DNA from 3 places in the Delftia sp. SD018 genome. Region 1 is predicted to be linked to each of the others. Evidence: predicted binding sites of a transcription regulator. Region 1 holds the regulator's gene; each other region holds the start of a gene.

Region 1 (6,868 bases):
AGACCAGGTGGGGCACGACGCCCTGGCGCTGCAGCCGTTCCAGCTGGCCGGGCAGGTGGGGCAGTCCGCCGGCGCTGCGCGCATCCATGGCGATGGCCACCTTGTTGCTGTGGCGGCCATGCTCCAGTTCGACGAAGGCGGACAGCAGCTCGGGGGGCAGGTTGTCCACGCAGTAGTAGCCGGCATCCTCCAGCGCATGCAGGGCGACGGATTTGCCCGATCCGGACATCCCGGTGATCAGCACGATCTCAAGCGACATGGCATCAGCCTCCATTGGTGTTGCGCGCGCCGTTGGCCGCGCGTCCCGGCTTGGACCGTGTGCGGTCGGCATCGGACTGTGGCCGCTGCCGACCGGCCCGTCGCGGGGGTGGGCGGGGTGCAGGTGCCTGGCGCGCCATGGCCAGCATTTCGCGGGCATGGGCCATCGTGGTTTCGGACTGTCGCTCGCCACCCAGCATGCGCGCCAGCTCGGCCTCGCGTGCGGCGCTGTCCAGCGGCTGCACGGTGCTGAGCGTGCCTTGCCTGGCGCGCTGCTTGGCCACCAGGTAGTGCTGGTCGGCGCAGGCGGCAACCTGCGGCAGATGGGTGACGGACAGCACCTGCCGCGATCGGCCCAGTGCGTGCATGAGGCGGCCCACGGTCTCGGCAACGGCGCCGCCAACGCCGGAGTCCACCTCGTCGAAGATCAGGGTGCCGGCCTCGCCCAGCTCGCTGGTGGTCACGGCAATCGCCAGCGAAATGCGCGACAGCTCGCCGCCCGACGCCACCTTGGCAATCGGCTTGGGACTGGCGCCCGGGTGGCCGGCAACCAGAAAGGCCACGCTGTCCACGCCAAAGGCTCCAGGGGAGTCGGCCGTGGACAGGGCGGCCTCGAACAGGCCGCCTTCCATGCCCAGGCCCTGCATGGCCTGGGTGATGGCGCGCGACAGGCGTGGCGCAGCCAGGGCGCGCTGCTGTGACAGCACCCGGGCGCTGGCCTGGTAGTGCTGCTGCGCCGATTGCTCGGCCGCATGAAGGGCCTCGATGTCCACGGCGGCGTCCAGCTGCTGCAGTTCCTGGCGCCATCCGGCCAGCAGCGCGGGCAATTCATCGGGCGTGCGGCGGTAGCGGCGCGCCAATTGCATCCACAGCGACAGGCGTTCATCGAGCTCGGCCAGGCGCTCGGGGTCCAGGTCGGCGCGGCGCAGATAGCTTTGCAGCGAATGGCGCGCATCCTGCGCCTGGGCCATGCATGAGGCCAGCACGTCGGCAATGTTCTGGAAGTCGGGCTCCAGGTGCTCCTGGTTCTGGATCAGGTGGCTGGCGCGGCCCAGCGGAGTGATCACGCCGGCCTCGTCGTCCTCCAGCATCTGCAGCGTGGTCTGGGCGGTGTCGATCAGGGTCTGGGCATGGGACAGGCGCGTGTGCTGGGCATTGAGCTCGTCCCACTCGTCGGCCTGCGGGGCCAGCTTGTCGAGTTCGGTGATCTGCCACTGCAGCCGCTCGCGCTCGCGCTGCAGGCTGTCCTGAGCGGATTGCGCATGCTGCAGCGCCTGCCGGGCCTGGGACCAACGGCTCCAGCAGCCCTGGACCTCGCGGCTGTCGATGCCCGCATAGGCGTCCAGCAGCGCGCGCGCCGCATCGGGCCGCGTGAGGCTTTGCCAGGCATGCTGACCGTGGATGTCGATGAGTTGCTCACCCAGGGCGCGCAGCTGCGTGGCCGTGGCTGGTGTGCCGTTGATCCAGGCGCGGCTGCGGCCCTGGGTGTCCACCGTGCGCCGCAGCAGCAGGCCGCTGTCCTCGCAGGCCAGGCCTGCGGCCTCCAACCAGGGGCGCAGCCGCGCGCAGCCGTCGAACTCCACGCAGATGTCGGCCTGGGTGCAGCCTTCACGCACCACGTCGGCGTCGGCGCGGGCGCCCAGGGCCAGCTGCAATGCGTCGATCAGGATGGATTTGCCGGCGCCGGTCTCCCCGGTCAGCACGGTGAAGCCCGCATGCCAGTCCAGATCCAGGGCCTGCACGATCACGAAGTCGCGCAGAACGATGCGCTTGAGCGCCATGGTCAGGCGCCTCCCTCGTTCCAGCCCAGTTTCTTGCGCAGCGTGGCGAAGTAGTTCCAGCCCTTGGGATGCAGAAAGCGCACGCTGTGGTGGGCGCGGCTAACGAGGATGCGGTCGCCGTGCTGCAGCGAGGCCAGGGACTGCATGTCGAAATTGGCGCTGACATCGCGCCCGGCCACGACCTCGATCGTGACCTCGTTGGCATCGGACAGCACGATGGGGCGGTTGGACAGGTTGTGCGGCGCAATGGGTGCCATGACCCAGGCGGGGATGGAAGGGTGCATCATCGGCCCGCCAGCGGACAGGGCATAGGCCGTGGAGCCCGTGGGCGTGGCCACGATCAGGCCGTCGGCGCGCTGGTTGGAGACAAAGCGGCCACCCACCTCGATGCGCAGCTCCACCATGCCCGAGGTGCCGCCGCGGTTGACCACCACGTCGTTCATGGCCAGGGCCTCGAACACGCACTGGCCGTCGCGGATCACGCGGGCGCACATCAGGGGACGCAGGTCCTCCTCGTATTCGCCCTGCAGCATGGGCGTGAGCGTGGCCTCGAAGTCCTCCAGCGCGATGTCGGTGACAAAGCCCAGGCGGCCCTGGTTCACCCCGATCAGGGGCGTTCCGTATTGCGCCAGGTGCCGGCTCACGCCGAGCATGGTGCCGTCGCCGCCGACGACCAGGCCCAGGTCGCAATGCCTGCCCAGGCCATCGACATCGAGGGTGGGGTAGTCTGTGAGCCCTGCGTGCAGGGCCGATTGGGTATCAAGCACGACTTCGCAGCCCTGGCGCCTGAGGAAGTCCGCAATGCGCTCAAGCGCGTTGCTGGCATTCTCGGACGGGGCGCTTGCGCTGGGAGCGTGGTACTTCCCGATCAAGGCAACGTGGCGAAACGTGGACGTCATTTCTGGAAATTACATCATTAAAATCATCACATGCTCGACGAACGTGCCAAGTTGTTGCTCAAAGCGCTGATCGAGCGTTATATCGCTGACGGCCAGCCTGTGGGCTCGCGAACCCTGTCGCGTGCGTCGGGGCTTGAATTGTCGCCTGCCACGATACGCAATGTGATGGCTGACCTCGAAGACCTGGGGTTGATCATCAGCCCGCACACCTCGGCGGGCCGCATTCCGACCGCCCGGGGCTACCGGCTGTTCGTGGACACCATGCTCACTGCAGACCGTGCCGATATCGTGACGCCCGAGCTCGCGCCCGAGCAGCCGCAGAAAGTCATCGCCAACGCCGCCAACCTGCTGTCCAGCCTTTCCCAGTTCGTGGGCGTGGTGCTGGTGCCGCGCCGCACCTCGGTGTTCAAGCACATCGAATTCGTGCGGCTGTCGGAGCGGCGTTTTCTGGTCATCATCGTATCGCCCGACGGTGACGTGCAAAACCGCGTCATCTTCACCGACGTGGACTACTCGTCCTCGCAGCTGATCGAAGCCTCCAACTTCCTCAACAGCCACTACGCGGGCCTGGCCATGGAAGAGGTGCGCGAGCGCCTCAAGGGCGAGGTGGAGCTGCTGCGCGGCGAGGTGGCCACGCTCATGCAGGCGGCCGTCAACATCGGCACGGAAGCGATGACCAGCGCCCAGGAGGACGTGGTCATCGCGGGCGAGCGCAACCTGCTGTCGGTCAGCGATTTCTCCAGCGACATGGGCAATCTGCGCCGCGCCTTCGACCTGTTCGAGCAAAAGACCCAGATCCTCAGGCTGCTGGACTTTTCCAGCCAGGCGGAAGGCGTGCGCATCTACATCGGCGGTGAAAGCCAGGTCGTGCCTTTTGAGGAGCTGTCCGTGGTCAGCGCGCCCTACGAGCTCGACGGCAAGGTGGTGGGCACGCTGGGCGTGATCGGGCCCACCCGCATGCACTACGACCGCATGATCCAGATCGTGGACATCACCTCCAAGCTCGTCAGCAATGCGCTGAGTCACAAGCGCTGAGTCCTGCGGGTTAGGCTCTACAATAGTTGTTTGCCATGGCCTGCATCCGTGCTGCCTTGGTGAATCAGGGGCCTTAGCTCATGCTTGGTTAGAGCAGCGGACTCATAATCCGTTGGTGCCCAGTTCGACTCTGGGAGGCCCTACCATCCATTGGTATGAAAAGCCTGCCGCCTTTCCGGGCGGCAGGCTTTTTTGCTGGGCGCACGGCGCTGCATGGCGATGCCATCGCCCGGTTGCCAGGGAATGCGGTCGCCGGGTTTTTTGCAGAAATATGGCGCTTTTGTCCGGGAGCCCCAAAACCCGCTGCTACAATGCGAAGCGTTGCGGCTGTAGCTCAGCTGGATAGAGTACTTGGCTACGAACCAAGGGGTCGTGGGTTCGATTCCTGCCAGCCGCACCAAAAAACGCAAAGCCCTGAAGTTGAAAGACTTCAGGGCTTTTTCGTTTTCCGTATCCGCCTCCCTGGGCGGTCAGGTCAGGCCTTTTCCGCTTTCGGCAGCACGATGCTGAAGGCGCTGCCCTGGCCGGGCGTGCTTTCTATCTCAAGCTGCCCGCCATGTCGGGCGGCCACGGTGCGCACGAAGGCCAGGCCCAGGCCCACGCCGTCGAGGTGCTGGTGATGGTCCAGGCGTTCGAACGGCTGGCTCAGCCGGGCGACGGCCTTCCCATCCATGCCGGGCCCGTGGTCCCGGATGGTGATGCGGCAATGGCCTGCGTCCTGCTGCAGCAGGCATTGCACCGTGGCGGGGTTTGCCTGATCTGCGCGCGCTCCGTATTTGATGGCGTTGCCGATCAGGTTGACGGCCGCGCGGTGGAGCATGCCCGCATCGCCCAACACGGGGCATTCCTGTTCGGGCAGGTGGAACTCCAGCTGCACGTGGGCCGCAGAGGCCTGGGCCCAGCAGCTTTCCACGGCTTGGTCCAGCACCAGGCCCAGGTCCAGCCGTTCCCGGCGCAGCGCCTGCTGCTGGGCGCGTGCCAGGTGCACGAAATCGTCGGCCAGCTGCAGGGAGGCCTGGGCATAGCCTTCGATGCGCGGCAGCAGGAGGCCGAGGTCGGGCGCCTGTACGGCGCCGCGCTGCATCTCCAGCAAGGTGATGATGGACGCCACGGGCGCCCGGATGTCGTGCGAGATGAACTGCATGGCCAGGTCGCGCTGGGCCTGGGCGCTGCGCAGATCGCTGATATCGACCAGGGTGATCAGCCAGCCCGTGGTGGGCGGTGCCTCGAAGGTCTGGGTCAGCAGCATCAGGCTGCGTCCCATGGGGTCGCGCCCCTCGCTGCTGGGCGGCAGGCCGTGGGTGGCAAGTGCCTCGGGCGTGAGCAAGGGCTGGCCGGCGGATGCGCCGGCTGCCGTCTCCAGTGCCCGCAGACCATCGAGCAGCCGGGGCAGGGCATCGCCGGCCCTGAGGCCATGCCCCAGGCTGCGCGCATAGGCGTGGGCTGCGGCATTGGCCAGCAGCACATGGCCCTGCCGGTCGCAGACAAAGGTGGGCGAGGGCAGCTGGCGCAGGCTTTCGCTGACGAAATGGTGCAGGGCGCGCAGTTGGCGCGAAGCCTGCTCCACGGCCGCGATGCGCTGGTCCAGCAGGTCGCCGCCCAGGCGCAGCGCGGTGGGCAGGCCCTGCCCCTGCAGGTCGCGCAGCTCCAGCGCCAGAAAGCGCGCGGCGGCGCGCAGGCGCAGCCAGCTCCATAGCGGATAGGCCAGGGCCAGGCCCAGCAGGCCGGCTGCAGGCGCCGTCTGCACCTGCCACAGGCGCGGTGCAAGCCCGGCCAGCGAAAGGCAGGCCAGGGCCAGCAGCGCGCAGGCCAGCATGCCGCCCGACGGGCCCAGCCAGGCCAGGGCCAGCAGGGCCAGCAGCACGGCTGCCGCATTGAGCGCGCGGTTGAGCATGGCCGACGCGGGATGCACATGCGAGCCCTGCAGGCTGCCGTTGAGCACATGGGCCAGCATCTCCACGCTGGAGATGGGCCGCGCGCTGGTGCCCAGCGGTGCGGTGAAGCGGCTGCCCAGGCCGGTGGCCGTCGTGCCGATGAGCACGTATTTGCCGCGGAATGCCGCTGCAGGAATGCGGCCGCGCAGCACGTCGATGTAGGAATAGGTGGTGAAGGGCGAGCGGTCCCTGGCGCCTTGCTCCGGCCTGGCCTGTGCAAAGGCAATGATCTCCTGCTGGCGGCGTTGCCAGGAGGGCGAGTCGGGGTCCATGGGCGGCACGGGCTCCGGGCGGGCGCATGCGCGGCCGTTCTCGCCCACGCAGTGCAGGGCCAGCGCCATGTGCCACCAGGGCTGCTGCGCACTGCCTTCGATGGCATGGAAGCCGCGCACCGCGCCATCGGCGTCCACGGGCAGCTGGGTGTGGCCCAGCGCCGCTGCGGCCTGTGCGAAGGCCGGCAGCGGGCCGCTGCCTGGCGCCACGGGCAAGACGGTGCGGCCGCTGCGCTGCAGAACGCGCGCCAGCAGCAGGTCGTCGCCGGGGTAGTCCAGGTCTTCCTCGCTGAGCATCACGTCCAGGCCTATGGCGCGCGGCGGTGCCTGGCTGATGCGTTCCAGCAGGCCGGCGTGCAATGCGCGGCGCCAGGGCCAGCGGCCAATGGCGTCGATGCTGGCATCGTCGATGGCGACGATGACGATGTCCTGCGATGCCTTGGGGCGGTGCAGCCAGCTGGCCGTGTCCTGGACGAAGCCGTTGATGCGGTCGAGCTGCCCGTCGCCGCTGAGCCAGAACACCAGGGACAGCAGGCCCGCCGCCAGCAGCAGCCAGTCCCGCCGCAGTCCACGGCCACGCGCAGGCGCTGGCTGCGCCGGCGTGGCGGGGCTGTCAGGCAGGGGCGGCTGGGTGGACAAGCGCGGTCAGGGAATGAACGGGCACGGTTACTGGCGCTGCAGGCGCTCTC
Region 2 (6,868 bases), on a different contig from region 1:
GCACGATCTCGCTGACCGCTTCGGCCAGCTTCTGCACATGGGCGGCGGGCATGGCCTTGGGCGCGGCCACGGCGTTCCAGATCTCCAGATCGAAATCCCCCACGCCCAGCTCCTTGAGGCTGGGCAGTCCCGGCGCCAGCGGGCTGCGCGCGGCCGAGGTCACGGCCACGCCGCGCAGCTTGCCGGCCTGCACCTGGGCCATCGCCAGTGCGGGCGGCAGCATGGACAGCTGCAGGTCGCCGCCCTGGATGGCGTTGAACACCTGCGGATAGCCGGGGTAGGGAATGTGTTCGGGCCTGAGCGCGGAGCGGCTCTTGAGCAGCTCCATGCCCAGGTGGCCCACCGTGCCCACGCCAGGGGAGCCGTAGCTCCAGCGGCTGCCGGCCTGGGCAGCGGCCTCCAGGAAGGCCCGGCCCTCGGGCGCGCCGGCCGGCGCCACCAGCACCAGGGGCGCCACGCCGATCAGGCTGACGGGCTGCAGGTCCTTGACGGGGTCGTAGCGCACGGCAGGGTTGAGCAGGCGGGCAATCGTCAGATTGCCGTTGATCATTACGCTGAAGGTATGGCCGTCGCGCGCACGGGCCACCTGCTCGCCTGCGATGTTGCCGCCTGCGCCCACCTTGTTCTCGACGATCACGGGCTGGCCCAGGCGCTTTTCCAGCGGCTCGGCCAGTGCGCGCGCCGTGAGGTCCGGGGAAGATCCTGCGGGAAAGCCGACAATCAGGTGCAGCGGCTTGCTGGGCCAGCTGTCGCCCGCCACGGCAGCGCAAGGCAGCAGGGCCGAGGCCAGGGCGGTGGCCAAGGCATTGGCGAAGAGGCGGCGTAGTGGCGAGATGGCGCTGGCGGGCATGGGGTGCGTAGGGGCCGCAAAGGCTGCGGGCAATAAAAAACCCGGAGATTATCCGGGTTTGTCGTGAAGCGGCCTGTCAGCCCAGGCCGTCAGGCCATCAGGCGAACTCGGCCAGGGCCTTCTTCATCTTCTTCATGGCAGCCACCTCGATCTGGCGGATGCGCTCGGCGCTGACACCGTACACGGCGGCCAGCTCATGCAGCGTCATGCCGCCCGAGCCGTCGTCGTTGACCTTGAGCCAGCGCTCCTCGACGATGCGGCGGCTGCGGTCGTCCAGCGAATCCAGCGCCATGGCAATGCCGTCGGTGGCCAGGTGGTCGCGCTGGCGCGACTCGATCATGGCCGTGGGTTCGTGGGCGCCATCGGCCAGGTAGGCGATGGGGCCGAAGGCCTGCTCGCCATCGTCGCTGGGCGAGGGGTCCAGCAGCACGTCGCCACCGGCCAGGCGCGTTTCCATCTCCATGACTTCTTCGCGCTTGACGTTGAGCTTCTCGGCCACGGCGTCGATCTCGCCCGAGGTCAGCGTGTCACGCAGCATGGCGCCATCCTCGGCCATGGCGGCGTCGGACTTCAGGCCCTGCTTCATGGAACGCAGGTTGAAGAACAGCTTGCGCTGGGCCTTGGTCGTGGCGACCTTGACCATGCGCCAGTTCTTGAGGATGTACTCGTGGATCTCGGCCTTGATCCAGTGCATGGCGTAGCTCACCAGGCGCACGTTCTGATCGGGGTCGAAGCGCTTGACGGCCTTCATCAGGCCCACGTTGCCTTCCTGGATCAGGTCACCGTGGGGCAGGCCGTAGCCCAGGTACTGGCGCGAGATGGACACCACCAGGCGCAGGTGGGACATCACCAGACGCCCTGCGGCATCCAGATCGCTGTGTTCTTTGAGCTTGCGGGCGTAGTCCTGCTCTTCCTCAAGGGTGAGCATGGGCAGGCGGTTGACCGCGGAAATGTAGGCATCCAAATTGCCCAGAGGCGGCACCAGGGCCCAGGGGTTAGCGGGTGCCAAGGTGGTCGCAATGGAGCCGGAGGCGTTTGTCATTGCAGAGTTCCTTTCTTCCATTCCTTCATATTAGCACTCGTTATGACCGAGTGCTAAAGCCAAAGTTCCGTGGGTTTTTCAGACGGTTGCACTCATTTTTGGAGTGCCAAAAGTCGTTTGTGCCTAGTCTGAGCGATTTTTGGAAACCCTGCTTGCCAGCGGTGGGCGCATATTGCTGGGAGAGCATTACAGTTTTTCCAGCAGGCTTTCAATCTGCCGGCCCAGTTGCAGCAAGGCCGGGTGCAGCTCCTGCACGATGGCCGGCAAAGGCTCCGTGGTGGAGACGCTGCAGTTCAGGACATAGATGGCATCGGGTGTCACCAGCGGCGTGGCCAGCGCAACCACTTCCGGCTGCCACGATGCGGCGCAGAAGCCTTGGCTTTTCACGGACTTGATCGCCGCCTGGATCTGCTGCTCCAGCGCAGGCCATTGGGCGCCCCTCTTGAGCCTGAAGCTGTCGAGCAAGGCCTTGCGCCTGGCCGATGGCGCCGCTGCCAGGTAGGCACGCCCCAGTGATGTCAGTTCCATGGGAACGCGCTGGCCCGAGACCACATGCCTGAGCACGATCCGGCGGTTGTAGCGGATGGATTCCAGGTAGACCATCTCGTCCCGGTCGGGACATGCCAGGCCCACGTTGATCCGGCGTGTCTCGGCGAGGGTGCGCATCAGGGGCGCCGCAATCGAGAGCACCGTCGAGCCCGTGCGCATGGCGTGCGCCAGGCTCAGGACCGCCGGGGCCAGGCGAAAGGCCCGGCTTGGGTGGTCGGCCTGCAGCATGCCGCAGCCCACCAGGGTCTGCGTCAGCCGGGTGACCGTGGCCTTGGACAGGCCGGTGCGTTCCGCCAGGTCGCTGTTGCCCAGCAGCTCCGAGCCGGGCCTGAACGCACGGAGTATTTCGACGCCTCTTTCCAGGGAGCGGTTGCTCGGGGACTGTCCCGGCTTGTCATGGAGGATGGGGGATCGCCTGTTCGTCATGCTGCTGCCGCTGGTGGGAGGGCGCGCTTGCCCCGATGTCGAAAGCTGTGTTCTTCCTGCCCGGGTACGGGCGCCTGATGGAAGCCAAGTATTCCACCGAATGCAAGGGAAATGCAGCCGCAGGCTCTGGCGCGCCCGGTTTGGAATTTCACTGGTTGGAATATGGGGGGTCACAAGTGCGGTGCGTTTCCCTAAGCTTTCACAAGCCAGTCGCCAGCGTCATCGCAACGCTGGCGCAGTGACCGGACCTCTGTCCATAGAACCAGGAGACACACCATGCCCAGTTTCGCCGCCCGCCGTTGTGCAAGGGCCATTGCGTTCATTGCCGTGCTCGCGACTGTCTGCAGCGCAGCATCTGCAGCATTCCCGGAAAAGCCAGTGCGCCTCGTCGTGCCCTTTGCGCCAGGCGGTGGAACGGACCTGATCGCCCGCACGCTGGGGGCCGAGATGGCCAAGGACCTGGGCCAGCCCGTCATCGTGGACAACAAGCCCGGTGCCGGCACGATCATCGGCACCGACAACGTTGCCAAGAGTGCGCCGGACGGATATTCCGTGGTCGTGGCTTCGTTCGCGCACGCTGTCAATCCGGCGTTGCAGGCCAAGCTGCCGTACGGGAGCAACAAGGCCTTTGCTCCGGTGATCCTGATCGGCCGCGGCCCCAACGTGCTGGTGGTGCCCGCCGCCAGCCCGTACAAGACGGTGGCGGACGTGATGGCCGCCGCCAAGGCCAGTCCCGACAAGCTGACCTATGCCTCGCAGGGCGCCGGGACGTCGGCGCATCTGGCCGGGGAGCTGTTTGCCAACCTTGCCAAGGTCAGGCTCACCCATGTGCCCTACCGCGGCGCAGGCCCGGCGCTCACCGATCTCATGGGCGGGCAGGTGGACATGATGTTTGCCACGGCGGCGGCGGTATCCACCTTCATCGACAACGGCAAGCTGCGCGTGCTGGGTGTCACCACGGTCGAGCCGTCTGCGGCCTTCAAGAACGTGCCACCCATCGCCGTCACCGTCCCGGGCTACCGCGTCGAGAGCTGGTACGGCCTGTACGCGCCGGCAGCCACACCTGCCGCCGTGATCGATCGCCTGAACGCCGCGGCCCGCAAGGCGGCCCGCTCGCCGGACTTCGTTCGCAAGCTGGAGCACGAGGGCCTGATGGTCAATGCCGGACCTGCGGCGGAACTGGACACCTATGTGCAGGCCGAGGAAAAGCGCTGGGCGCAGATCGTCAAGCAAAACAACATCCATCCCGATTGATCGCACTGGCTGCGATCGCTTTCAAAGCACGCCATGAACTACGAACTGATCCAACTGAATGTCGCCGACGCGGTGGCAACCCTGACCCTGAACCGCCCCGACAAGCGCAACGCCATGAGTGACGACATGCGCACCGAGTTCATCGATGCCCTGGAGCGCGTGGCGGCAGACAAGGCCATCAAGGCCCTGGTGCTGACAGGCGCGGGCAAGGGATTTTGCGCAGGCGGGGACATCGCCGGAATGCAAAGGCGCATGAATGCTCCCGCGGGCGAGGTGGGCTTCAACGGCTGGCAACGCCAGCAGCGCGTGCACCATGTCCAGGCCCTGCTGCACACCATGCCCAAGCCCGTGATCGCCGCCGTCAACGGCGCAGCGTCGGGCCTGGGGGCAGACACGGCGCTGGCCTGCGACTTCGTGATCGCCAGCGAATGGGCCAGCTTCGCGTGGAGCTATGTGCTGCGCGGCATCATCCCGGACGGCGGGGGCATGTACTTCCTGCCGCGCCGTGTGGGCCTGGCCAAGGCCAAGGAGCTGATCTTCACGGGCCGCCAGGTCAAGCTGCCGGAAGCCCTGGCCCTGGGCATCGTGGACCGCCAGGCCAGTGCCGAGACCTTGGTGGCAGACGCCCAGGTCTGGGCGCGCGAGCTTTCCTCGGCTTCTTCCACCGCGCTGGCCTTGACCAAGACCATCCTGAACCAGAGCTTCGAGCTGTCTTCGCACGATGTCTTCGCCCAGGGCAGCCAGGCCCAGGGCATCTGCTACACCAGCAGTGAACACCGTGCATCGGTGGAGGCCTTCCTGGCCAAGACGGCCGGCAAGGAGTGATGCCATGAGCGAAGCCATTGCCAAGCTGCTGTCGCCGCGCAGTGTCGCCGTCATAGGCGCCTCTGCCGACCTGAAAAAGACCACGGGCCGCCCGGTGGCTTACCTGCAAAAGCACGGGTTTGCCGGCCGCATTCTTCCCGTCAATCCGCGCGTGGAGCGCATCGGCGATCTGGCCTGCTATCCCGATGTGGCCTCGTTGCCTGAAGTGCCCGATGTGGCCGTCGTGCTGCTGGGCGCCGAGCGTGCGCACCAGGCCGTCAGGGAGCTGTCGGCGCTGGGCTGCGCGGCAGCCATCGTGCTGGCCAGCGGCTATACGGAAACGGGCGAGGACGGGGCGCACCGCCAGCGGCAGCTGATCGAGGCGGCCGGCAGCATGCGCCTGCTGGGGCCCAACACCATCGGGCTGGTCAACCTGACCGACCGGATCGTGCTGTCGCCCTCGGGCGCGCTGGAGATGGACGAGTTCCCCGTCGGAGGCATCGGCGTCGTCTCGCAAAGCGGCGGCATCCTGGGCTCGCTGCTGTCGCGTGCCGCCGCGCGTGGCATCGGCCTGTCCAAGCTCATCTCCACCAGCAACGAAGTGGATCTGGAACTGGCCGACTTCATAGACCACCTGGCCGATGACCCGGCCACCAAGGTGATCGCGCTGTATGTGGAGACGGTGCGCCATCCCGCCAGGTTCCGTGCCGCCTGCCTGAAGGCCGCGCGTGCCGGCAAGCCCGTGGTGGCCTTCAAGATCGGCCGCTCCGAGGCCGGCGCCAAGGCCGCCGTATCGCACACGGGCGCCATGGCCGGTGCGGATCGCATGTACGACGCGCTGTTCCGGCAGGTCGGCGTGATTCGTGCGCAAAGCTTTTCCGACCTGCTGGACGTGCCCGCTGCGCTGGCCACGGGCCGCAGGCTGCGCGGCAGGCGCATCGCCATCCTGACGTCCACCGGCGGTGCGGGCACCCTGGTGTCGGACGATCTGGGCGTGGCCGGATTCGACACGCCGGCCCCTGACCAGGCGACAGCCGACGCACTGCGCGCGCTGCAGACCGGCAGCGAGGCCGTGCTGGACCGCAACCCCATCGACGTGACCCTGGCGGGCCTGCGTCCCGACCTGCTGCGCGGCGCCATCCATGCCTTGCTGGCAAGCCCGAGCTACGACGCGCTGGTGATCATCGTCGGCTCCTCCAGCCTGGCCATGCCCGAGCTGCTGGCCGGTGCCATCCAGGACTGCCTGCCCCACTCCGACAAGCCGGTGCTGGCCTACGTCAGCCCGCATGCGCCGGAGATCGGCGCGCTGCTCACGCAACGCGGCGTGCCGGCCTTCGCTGCGGCGGAAAGCTGCACGGCCGCGCTGGCGGGCATGCTGGGCGTCAACGGCTTCCAGGGTGCGCCTTCCGTGCCGGTCGTAGGAAAAGGCTCCGTGCATGACCAGGACCTGCCCGTTGGCTGCCTTGATGAAGCGCAGGCCAAGGCCGTTTTCCGCCGTTTCGGCGTGCCGTGCGCGGCCGAGCGTGTGGTGCGCACCGCCGAAGAGGCCGAAGCCGCAGCGCGCGAACTGGGCGGCCAGGTGGTGCTCAAGATCCTTTCGTCCCGGATCACGCACAAGAGCGATGTCGGCGGTGTCGCCGTCGGCCTGACTGCGCAAACCATAGGTGCCCGGTTGGGCGCGATGGTGGCCGACGTGCAGGCCAGGGCGGGCGTGCGCCCGGACCGGTTCCTGGTGCAGCAGATGGTGGCCGGTGGCACCGAGCTGATTCTTGGCCTGCACAAGGATGCGCTGGGCACCGCCGTGATGCTGGGCATGGGAGGCGTGACGGCCGAGCTGTTCCAGGACACCACGCTGCGGTTGCTGCCGGACGACGGCTCTCAGCTGGGGGTACTGAGCCTGTCTGACGCGCTGGAGATGGCCAGGGAGCTCAAGACCTGGCCGT
Region 3 (6,868 bases), 280 kb from region 1:
GTGGTTTACCTGTCCAGCCTGTCCAAGACCGTGGCGCCTGCGCTGCGCATCGGCTGGATGCTGGCCGACGCCCAACTGCTGCGCCGCTGCACCATCGCCAAGCAGACGGCCGATCTGTGCACCTCGCCGCTGGCGCAGATGATCGCCGCGCACTATCTGCGCTCGGGCCGCTATGCGCCCCAGCTGGCCCAGGCCTGCGCCGAGTACGCGGCGCGCATGGATGCGCTGTGCTCTGGCATGCAGTCGGCGCTGGGCGATCAGATCCGCTTCGTGCGGCCTGCGGGGGGCATGTTCGTCTGGGCCCAGCTGCTGCCGCCGCAGCGGCTTGCGGGCGACTCCCAGGCCCTGGCCCGTGCGCTGTTCACGGCAGCGGTGGAGCAGGGCGTGCTCTATGTGCCGGGCAAGGCCTTCTTCCCGGCCGATGCGGCAGACAAGGCCGGCCTGTGCATGCGCCTGTCGTATGCGGCGCCCACCGTGCCCCAGATCACCGAGGCCGTGGCACGCCTGGGCCGGGCCTGGGGCCAGGCCGTGTCCTGAAAGACATCGGCAAAAGCGTTCATGCAATGACAAAGGCCGCCCGAGGGCGGCCTTTGTCTTGCTGGGCAAACCGGGCATGGCGCAAGGCCTGCCCGGTTGCGGCGGGCAATTACATGCCCATGCCGCCCATGCCACCCATGCCGCCCATGTCGGGCATGGCAGGGCCGCCTTCAGCCTTGGGAGACTCGGCGATCATGGCTTCGGTCGTCAGCAGCAGCGATGCCACGGAAGCGGCGTTCTGCAGGGCTGTACGCGTCACCTTGGTCGGGTCCAGGATACCCATTTCCAGCATGTCGCCGTAGGTGTCGTTGGCAGCGTTGAAGCCGTAGTTGCCCGAGCCGTTCAGCACGGCGTTGACCACCACCGAGGGCTCGCCACCGGCGTTGGCCACGATTTCGCGCAGGGGCGCTTCGATGGCCTTCATGATCAGCTTGATGCCGGCGTCTTGCTCGGCATCGCCGGTCTTCAGGTCGCCCACGGCTTGCTTGGCACGCAGCAGAGCCACGCCGCCGCCGGCCACGATGCCTTCTTCCACAGCAGCGCGGGTAGCGTGCAGGGCGTCTTCAACGCGGGCCTTCTTTTCCTTCATCTCGACTTCGGTGGCAGCGCCAACCTTGATCACGGCAACGCCGCCAGCCAGCTTGGCCACGCGCTCTTGCAGCTTTTCGCGGTCGTAGTCGCTGGTGGCTTCTTCGATCTGGATGCGGATCTGCTTGACGCGGGCTTCGATTTCAGCAGCTTGGCCAGCACCGTCAATGATGGTGGTGTTTTCCTTGCCGATTTCGATGCGCACTGCCTGGCCCAGGTCTTCCAGGGTCACCTTGTCCAGCGCCAGGCCCACTTCTTCAGCGATGACCTTGCCGCCCGTCAGGATGGCGATGTCTTCCAGCATGGCCTTGCGGCGGTCGCCGAAGCCAGGAGCCTTGACAGCCACAACCTTCAGGATGCCGCGGATGGTGTTGACCACCAGCGTTGCCAGGGCTTCGCCTTCGACGTCTTCTGCAATGATCAGCAGGGGACGGCCGGCCTTGGCCACGGCTTCCAGCGTGGGCAGCAGGTCACGGATGTTGCTGATCTTCTTGTCGAACAGCAGCACGAAGGGGTTGTCCAGCAGGGCAACCTGCTTTTCAGGGTTGTTGATGAAGTAGGGCGACAGGTAGCCGCGGTCGAACTGCATGCCCTCGACGACGTCGAGTTCGTTGGCCAGCGACTTGCCTTCTTCAACGGTGATCACGCCTTCCTTGCCGACCTTGTCCATGGCTTCGGCAATGATGCTGCCCACGGATTCGTCGGAGTTGGCGGAGATCGAGCCGACCTGGGCGATTTCCTTGGAGGTGGTGGTGGCCTTGGATTGCTTCTTCAGCTCTTCCACCAGGGCGGCGACAGCCTTGTCGATGCCGCGCTTGAGGTCCATGGGGTTCAGGCCGGCGGCCACGTACTTGGTGCCTTCGCGGACGATGGCCTGTGCCAGCACGGTGGCGGTGGTCGTGCCATCACCGGCGATGTCGTTGGTCTTGGAGGCCACTTCCTTCACGAGCTGGGCGCCCATGTTCTGCAGCTTGTCCTTGAGTTCGATTTCCTTGGCGACCGAGACACCGTCCTTGGTCACGGTGGGGGCGCCGAAGGAGCGCTCCAGCACCACGTTGCGGCCCTTGGGGCCCAGGGTGACCTTGACCGCGTTGGCCAGGATGTTCACGCCTTCAACCATGCGGGCGCGTGCTTCGCCGCCGAAAACTACGTCTTTTGCTGCCATTTCAATTCTCCGGATTCAGTTGGAAAGTGCGGTTTCGAAGCGCGGATTACTTTTCGACGACTGCGAACAGGTCGTCTTCCTTCATCACCAGCAGTTCGTCGCCATGGACCTTGACGGTCTGGCCGCTGTACTTGCCGAACAGAACGCGGTCACCGACCTTCACGTTCAGAGCGATCACTTCGCCCTTGTCGTTCTTCTTGCCGGGGCCCACTGCCAGCACTTCGCCCTGGTCGGGCTTCTCGGCGGCATTCTCGGGGATCACGATGCCCGAAGCCGTCTTGGTTTCGTTCTCGAGGCGCTTCACGATCACGCGATCGTGCAGGGGACGCAGGTTCATACCAACTCCTAAATCATCAACAAAGTTGAAACAAAGACTTGCCGGCCCGGCGGGCCGGCATTCGAAGCAATGTGGGACAGAGGACTGTTAGCACTCATGCCCAACGAGTGCTAATAATAAGGCAATTCGGCCAGGATTCAAGAGGTAGGGTCGATGTGCCGCAAGACGGCACACCCGGTGCGGCACTAGCGCAAGGGCAGGGGCCGATTCACAACCCCCGCTGCCGCTGCCTTGAAGTTCTCCATGACTTCATCGATCGGCTGACCCATCTGCGCATGGACGATGGCGCCGTCCGCCACCAGGGTGAGCGCAGCGCCCACGGACACGGGATGGCCATCGAACAGGCGATCCAGCACGGACGACATTTCCTGCTTGTGCCGCCGGACCGTTGCCAGGATCTCAGGGTCGGACGAGCCCAGTTCGGCAGCGGCGTTGAGAAAGGCGCAGCCCCGAAAGTCGGGCTGGCCGAACCAGCTCCTGAGGGTGGCGGACAGGGCATCCAACGCGGACGAGCCCGTCGCGGTCGCCTGCGCCAGGCTGGCCTGGAACCAGGAAATCCACCGTTCATGGCGGTAGTCGAGGTACGCCCGGATCAGGTCGTCCTTGCTGGCGTACTGGCGGTAGAAGGTGACTTTGCTGACCGACGACCGCTCGATGATCCGGTCCACACCCGTGGCCCGGATGCCCTCTGCGTAGAAGAGGCCATGGGCTGCCACCAGGATGCGCTCGCGGGGCGGCAATGACTCGAAGGATGGCTCGGAAGTTTTCATGAAGACATTGTAGACAGATCGTTCCACCTCCGTTAGAGTGGCGCATGTAGACAGATCGTTCTACATCTCTTCAAAAGGTCACATCATGGAAACTCGCCCACCCCTGCCCCCGTTCTCGCTCGCAAGCGCCGTCCAAAAGGTCCGTCTGGCCGAGGATGGATGGAACACACGCGATGCGGCCAAGGTCGCGATAGCCTATACCCTCGACACGAAATGGCGCAACCGGGCGGAGTTCGCCAACAGCCGCGCCGAGGCCCAGGCCCTTCTTGAGAGGAAGTGGAAGAAGGAACTTGACTACCGACTGATCAAGGAGCTTTGGCTGTACGCGGAAAACCGGATCGCAGTCCGCTACGCCTATGAGTGGCACGACGATGCCGGGAACTGGTTCCGGTCGTACGGCAACGAGAACTGGGAGTTCGAGGCCGACGGTCTCATGCGCCGGCGCTTCGCATGCATCAACGACATGCCCATCCAGGAGTCGGAGCGCAAGTTCCACTGGCCGCTGGGGCGTCGCCCCGATGACCACCCCGGGCTGTCCGACCTGGGCCTGTAGGCAAAGCCCCGGGCCACGTCCCCAGGCAGCCAGCCGCTGCCGCGGTGGCCTGGGCGAGGATGAGCTCCGCCTTACCGACTCAGCGCCTTGCGGACCTCCGCCTGAAACGCCTCGCTGTTGCGAAGGCGCAGGTACTCCTGGTATGCAGCCCGATATTCCTGCGTTTCGACTCCGTAGGAGATCGATATCTCCGCATGGCGGTCCAATCCGGCGCGGCGCCAGAGTGCGAGATCGGCGATGACTTCGGCGCGGGAAAGCGCAGCGTCCGATGTGGCTGCCGAGGCGTCTTGCGGCTGCGAATAGGCTGCGAAGCAGGTCGAGAAGGCGATGGCCGCAAGCGCCGGCTTCAGGAGGCGTGCGGCTGCAGCAACGGTGGGGGAGGGGGTTGTGTTTGACATGGTTTGACAGATGGAGTGGGTGGAGCCGGGCCATGGCTTCGGCCGCCTGCTTGGACAGGTCGCCTGGGCCGCAGGGGTGTTCGGTTTCTTTGCTGTGTGGAAAGGGGGCTCCTTTCGGGAAGTGGCGGGTTCAGGGGGCAACGCTGGCGGGCAGACCGTGGCTGGCGGCTGCCAATGCCCTGGAAGGCTCCGGCGTCCAGCCGCCGCCCAGCGCCTTGAAGATCGCGACCGTTGATCGCGCCGACTCCGTCCGGGCCAGCGCCTGTGCATCGAGCACGCCCAGCAGGCTTTCATCCGCCTGCAGCACCTCGATCAGGCTGACCACGCCCCTGTCGTAGGCGGCGCCTGCGGCCTGCCGGGCCCGCGTGAGCGCATCCGCGCCCCTGGCGAGCACGGCCATCAGCTCCTGCCGCCTGTCCAGCGAGACCAGGGCGTTCTCCACTTCTTCCGTGGCGCGCAGTACCGACTGCCGGTAGGCGGCAAGGCTTTCCGCCTCCTGTGCCTGCGCCTGGTGGATCTGGGCGTTGATGCGACCGAAGTCGAACAGCCGCCAGCGCAGGCCGCCCACAACGCTGGCCTGCGACGCGCCGGCGCTGAAGAGATTGCCTGCGGAGATGGAGGTGGCGCTGCCGATCAGGCCGCTGATCGACAGCTTCGGGTAGTACTCGGCGATCGCCACGCCGATGCGTGCGTTCGACGCTGCCAGGCGCCGCTCCGCCGCGATGAGGTCCGGGCGTCGCCGCAGCAGATCGCCGGGCGCCTCCGCCAGGGAAAGGGTTGGCAGCACGGGGACCGGGCGGGGATCGGCCAGCTCGGCCCGGTGCGTGCCGGGTGCCGTGGCCAGCATCACGTCCATGGCGTTGAGCGCGGCTTCGAGCGCATTTTCCAGCGGTGGGATGGTTGCTTGCGCCCGCGCAAGTGCCCCCTCGACCTGGCGCAATTGAAGCTCTGATGCCAGGCCTTTGCCAAACCGGAGTTCGACGATGGAGCGCAGTTGCTGCTGGGTTTGCACTTGCGAGCGTGCCACTGCCAGCCGCGACTGCAGGCCGCGAATCTGGATATAGGTGTCCGCAGTCTGGGCGGCCACCGCGAGCCGCACGGCAGTGGCGCCGGCTTCCGATGCCTGGTACTCGGCCAGGGAGGCCTGCCTGGCCCTGCGCAGGCCGCCGAAGAGATCAAGCTCCCAGCTGGCTCCGAGGTTGGCCTCCTGGGCGCTGCCGTAGCGATCGAACCCCGGCATGGAGTCGAGCACCCGGCCCAGCGGAGTCTCGACCGACTGATAGCTCCTGGCCGTTTGCGCCGAGATCTGGGCCGACGGCAGCAACGCAGCTGCCGCCGCATCCAGCCCGGCGCGTGCCTGAAGCACGCGGCCAGCGGCCTGGGCAACATCCAGGTTTTGCTGCAGTGCCGCCGTGACGAGGCGCGCCATCTGCGGATCGCCAAAGGCTGCCCACCAGGCTGCAAGGTCCGTGGAGGAGGCCGGCGAGGGCGGCTTGGTCTCACCCAGAACGCGGCTGCCCATGTAGGCCTGGGGCAGGGCCGGGGCGGGCGGCTGGTAGTCAGGGCCTACCGCACACCCTGCACAGAGGCTGGCGAGCATCAGAAAGACGGGGGCGGCAAGACGCGGCATGTTCAACAGTCAGAAGCGTGGTGACGCTGTGACTATATTCCAAAATAGTCACTTGCATAGTATTTTTTTGATGGAGTAAGCTAGGCCGCATGAGCACCACCAACGTCTATCCGACCTCTGCGCGCGGCCCGGTCGAACACGATGTCCGGCAACAGATCGTGACTGCGGCGAAAGAGCATTTCAGCCGCTACGGCTACGAGAAAACCACGGTGTCCGACCTTGCCAAGGCCATCGGCTTTTCCAAGGCCTACATCTACAAGTTCTTCGAGTCCAAGCAGGTCATCGGCGAGATGATCTGTTCCAACTGCCTGATGGAGATGGAGGCGGAGATCCGCCAGGCCGTCGCCAGCACGGATGCGCCTCCCGAGCAGCTGCGGCGCCTGTTCAAGGCGATCGTCGCTGTCACGCTGCGGCTTTTCTCCGAAGACCGCAAGCTGTACGAGATCGCCATTTCGGCGTCGGCCGAGCGCTGGCAGGCAGCGCAGGCCTATGAGGAACGCATGCATCAGCTGCTGCTGCAGATACTCGATGCCGGGCGCCAGCGGGGCGACTTCGAGCGCAAGACGCCACTGGATGAAACCGGGCGTGCCATCTTCCTGGTCATGCTCCCCTATCTGAACCCGGTGATGCTGCAGCACAGCCTCGACCATGCGGACGAGGCGCCGGCACAACTGGCCGGATTGGTGCTGAGAAGCCTGTCGCCCTAAAATCCGCAGTTGTGACCATTGACATAAATGGTCACTAATCACAGAATCGGGTCCTGCTCATTGATCGGGACCCCTCATGCTTCGGCACCGCCATCTGTCCATCGCCGCTGTCGGCGCACTGTCACTTGCACTCGCTGCCTGCGGCAAAAGCACGCCGCCGGATCCGCGCACCCAGCCACCCCT

What was found. Region 1 encodes HrcA, which represses chaperone genes, less so after heat shock. Its sites were predicted from a motif close to TTAGCACTCNNNNNNNNNGAGTGCTAA; they were not measured.
Region 2: rpoH (RNA polymerase sigma factor RpoH) is a predicted target of HrcA. The motif match lies at 1,923-1,949, and genes of this name have one in related genera.
Region 3: INR38_RS01220 (co-chaperone GroES) is a predicted target of HrcA. The motif match lies at 2,715-2,741, and genes of this name have one in related genera.

What each region holds. Positions count from the first base shown of each region.
Region 1 is NZ_JADDRN010000001.1:547,730-554,597, forward strand. It holds gene rapZ (RNase adapter RapZ) at 1-259, opposite strand, end outside; gene recN (DNA repair protein RecN) at 264-2,039, opposite strand; gene INR38_RS02505 (NAD kinase) at 2,042-2,938, opposite strand; gene hrcA (heat-inducible transcriptional repressor HrcA) at 2,969-3,973, shown strand; tRNA gene INR38_RS02515 (tRNA-Ile) at 4,041-4,119, shown strand; tRNA gene INR38_RS02520 (tRNA-Arg) at 4,297-4,373, shown strand; gene INR38_RS02525 (CHASE2 domain-containing protein) at 4,449-6,818, opposite strand; gene INR38_RS02530 (FecR domain-containing protein) at 6,846-6,868, opposite strand, start outside.
Region 2 is NZ_JADDRN010000009.1:154,125-160,992, forward strand. It holds gene INR38_RS11705 (tripartite tricarboxylate transporter substrate binding protein) at 1-850, opposite strand, end outside; gene rpoH (RNA polymerase sigma factor RpoH) at 948-1,892, opposite strand; gene INR38_RS11715 (IclR family transcriptional regulator) at 2,079-2,867, opposite strand; gene INR38_RS11720 (tripartite tricarboxylate transporter substrate binding protein) at 3,144-4,121, shown strand; gene INR38_RS11725 (enoyl-CoA hydratase/isomerase family protein) at 4,155-4,946, shown strand; gene INR38_RS11730 (acetate--CoA ligase family protein) at 4,951-6,868, shown strand, end outside.
Region 3 is NZ_JADDRN010000001.1:267,142-274,009, forward strand. It holds gene INR38_RS01210 (PLP-dependent aminotransferase family protein) at 1-537, shown strand, start outside; gene groL (chaperonin GroEL) at 647-2,290, opposite strand; gene INR38_RS01220 (co-chaperone GroES) at 2,337-2,627, opposite strand; gene INR38_RS01225 (TetR/AcrR family transcriptional regulator) at 2,813-3,397, opposite strand; gene INR38_RS01230 (DUF1348 family protein) at 3,483-3,950, shown strand; gene INR38_RS01235 (DUF4148 domain-containing protein) at 4,022-4,348, opposite strand; gene INR38_RS01240 (efflux transporter outer membrane subunit) at 4,479-5,978, opposite strand; gene INR38_RS01245 (TetR/AcrR family transcriptional regulator) at 6,068-6,685, shown strand; gene INR38_RS01250 (efflux RND transporter periplasmic adaptor subunit) at 6,762-6,868, shown strand, end outside.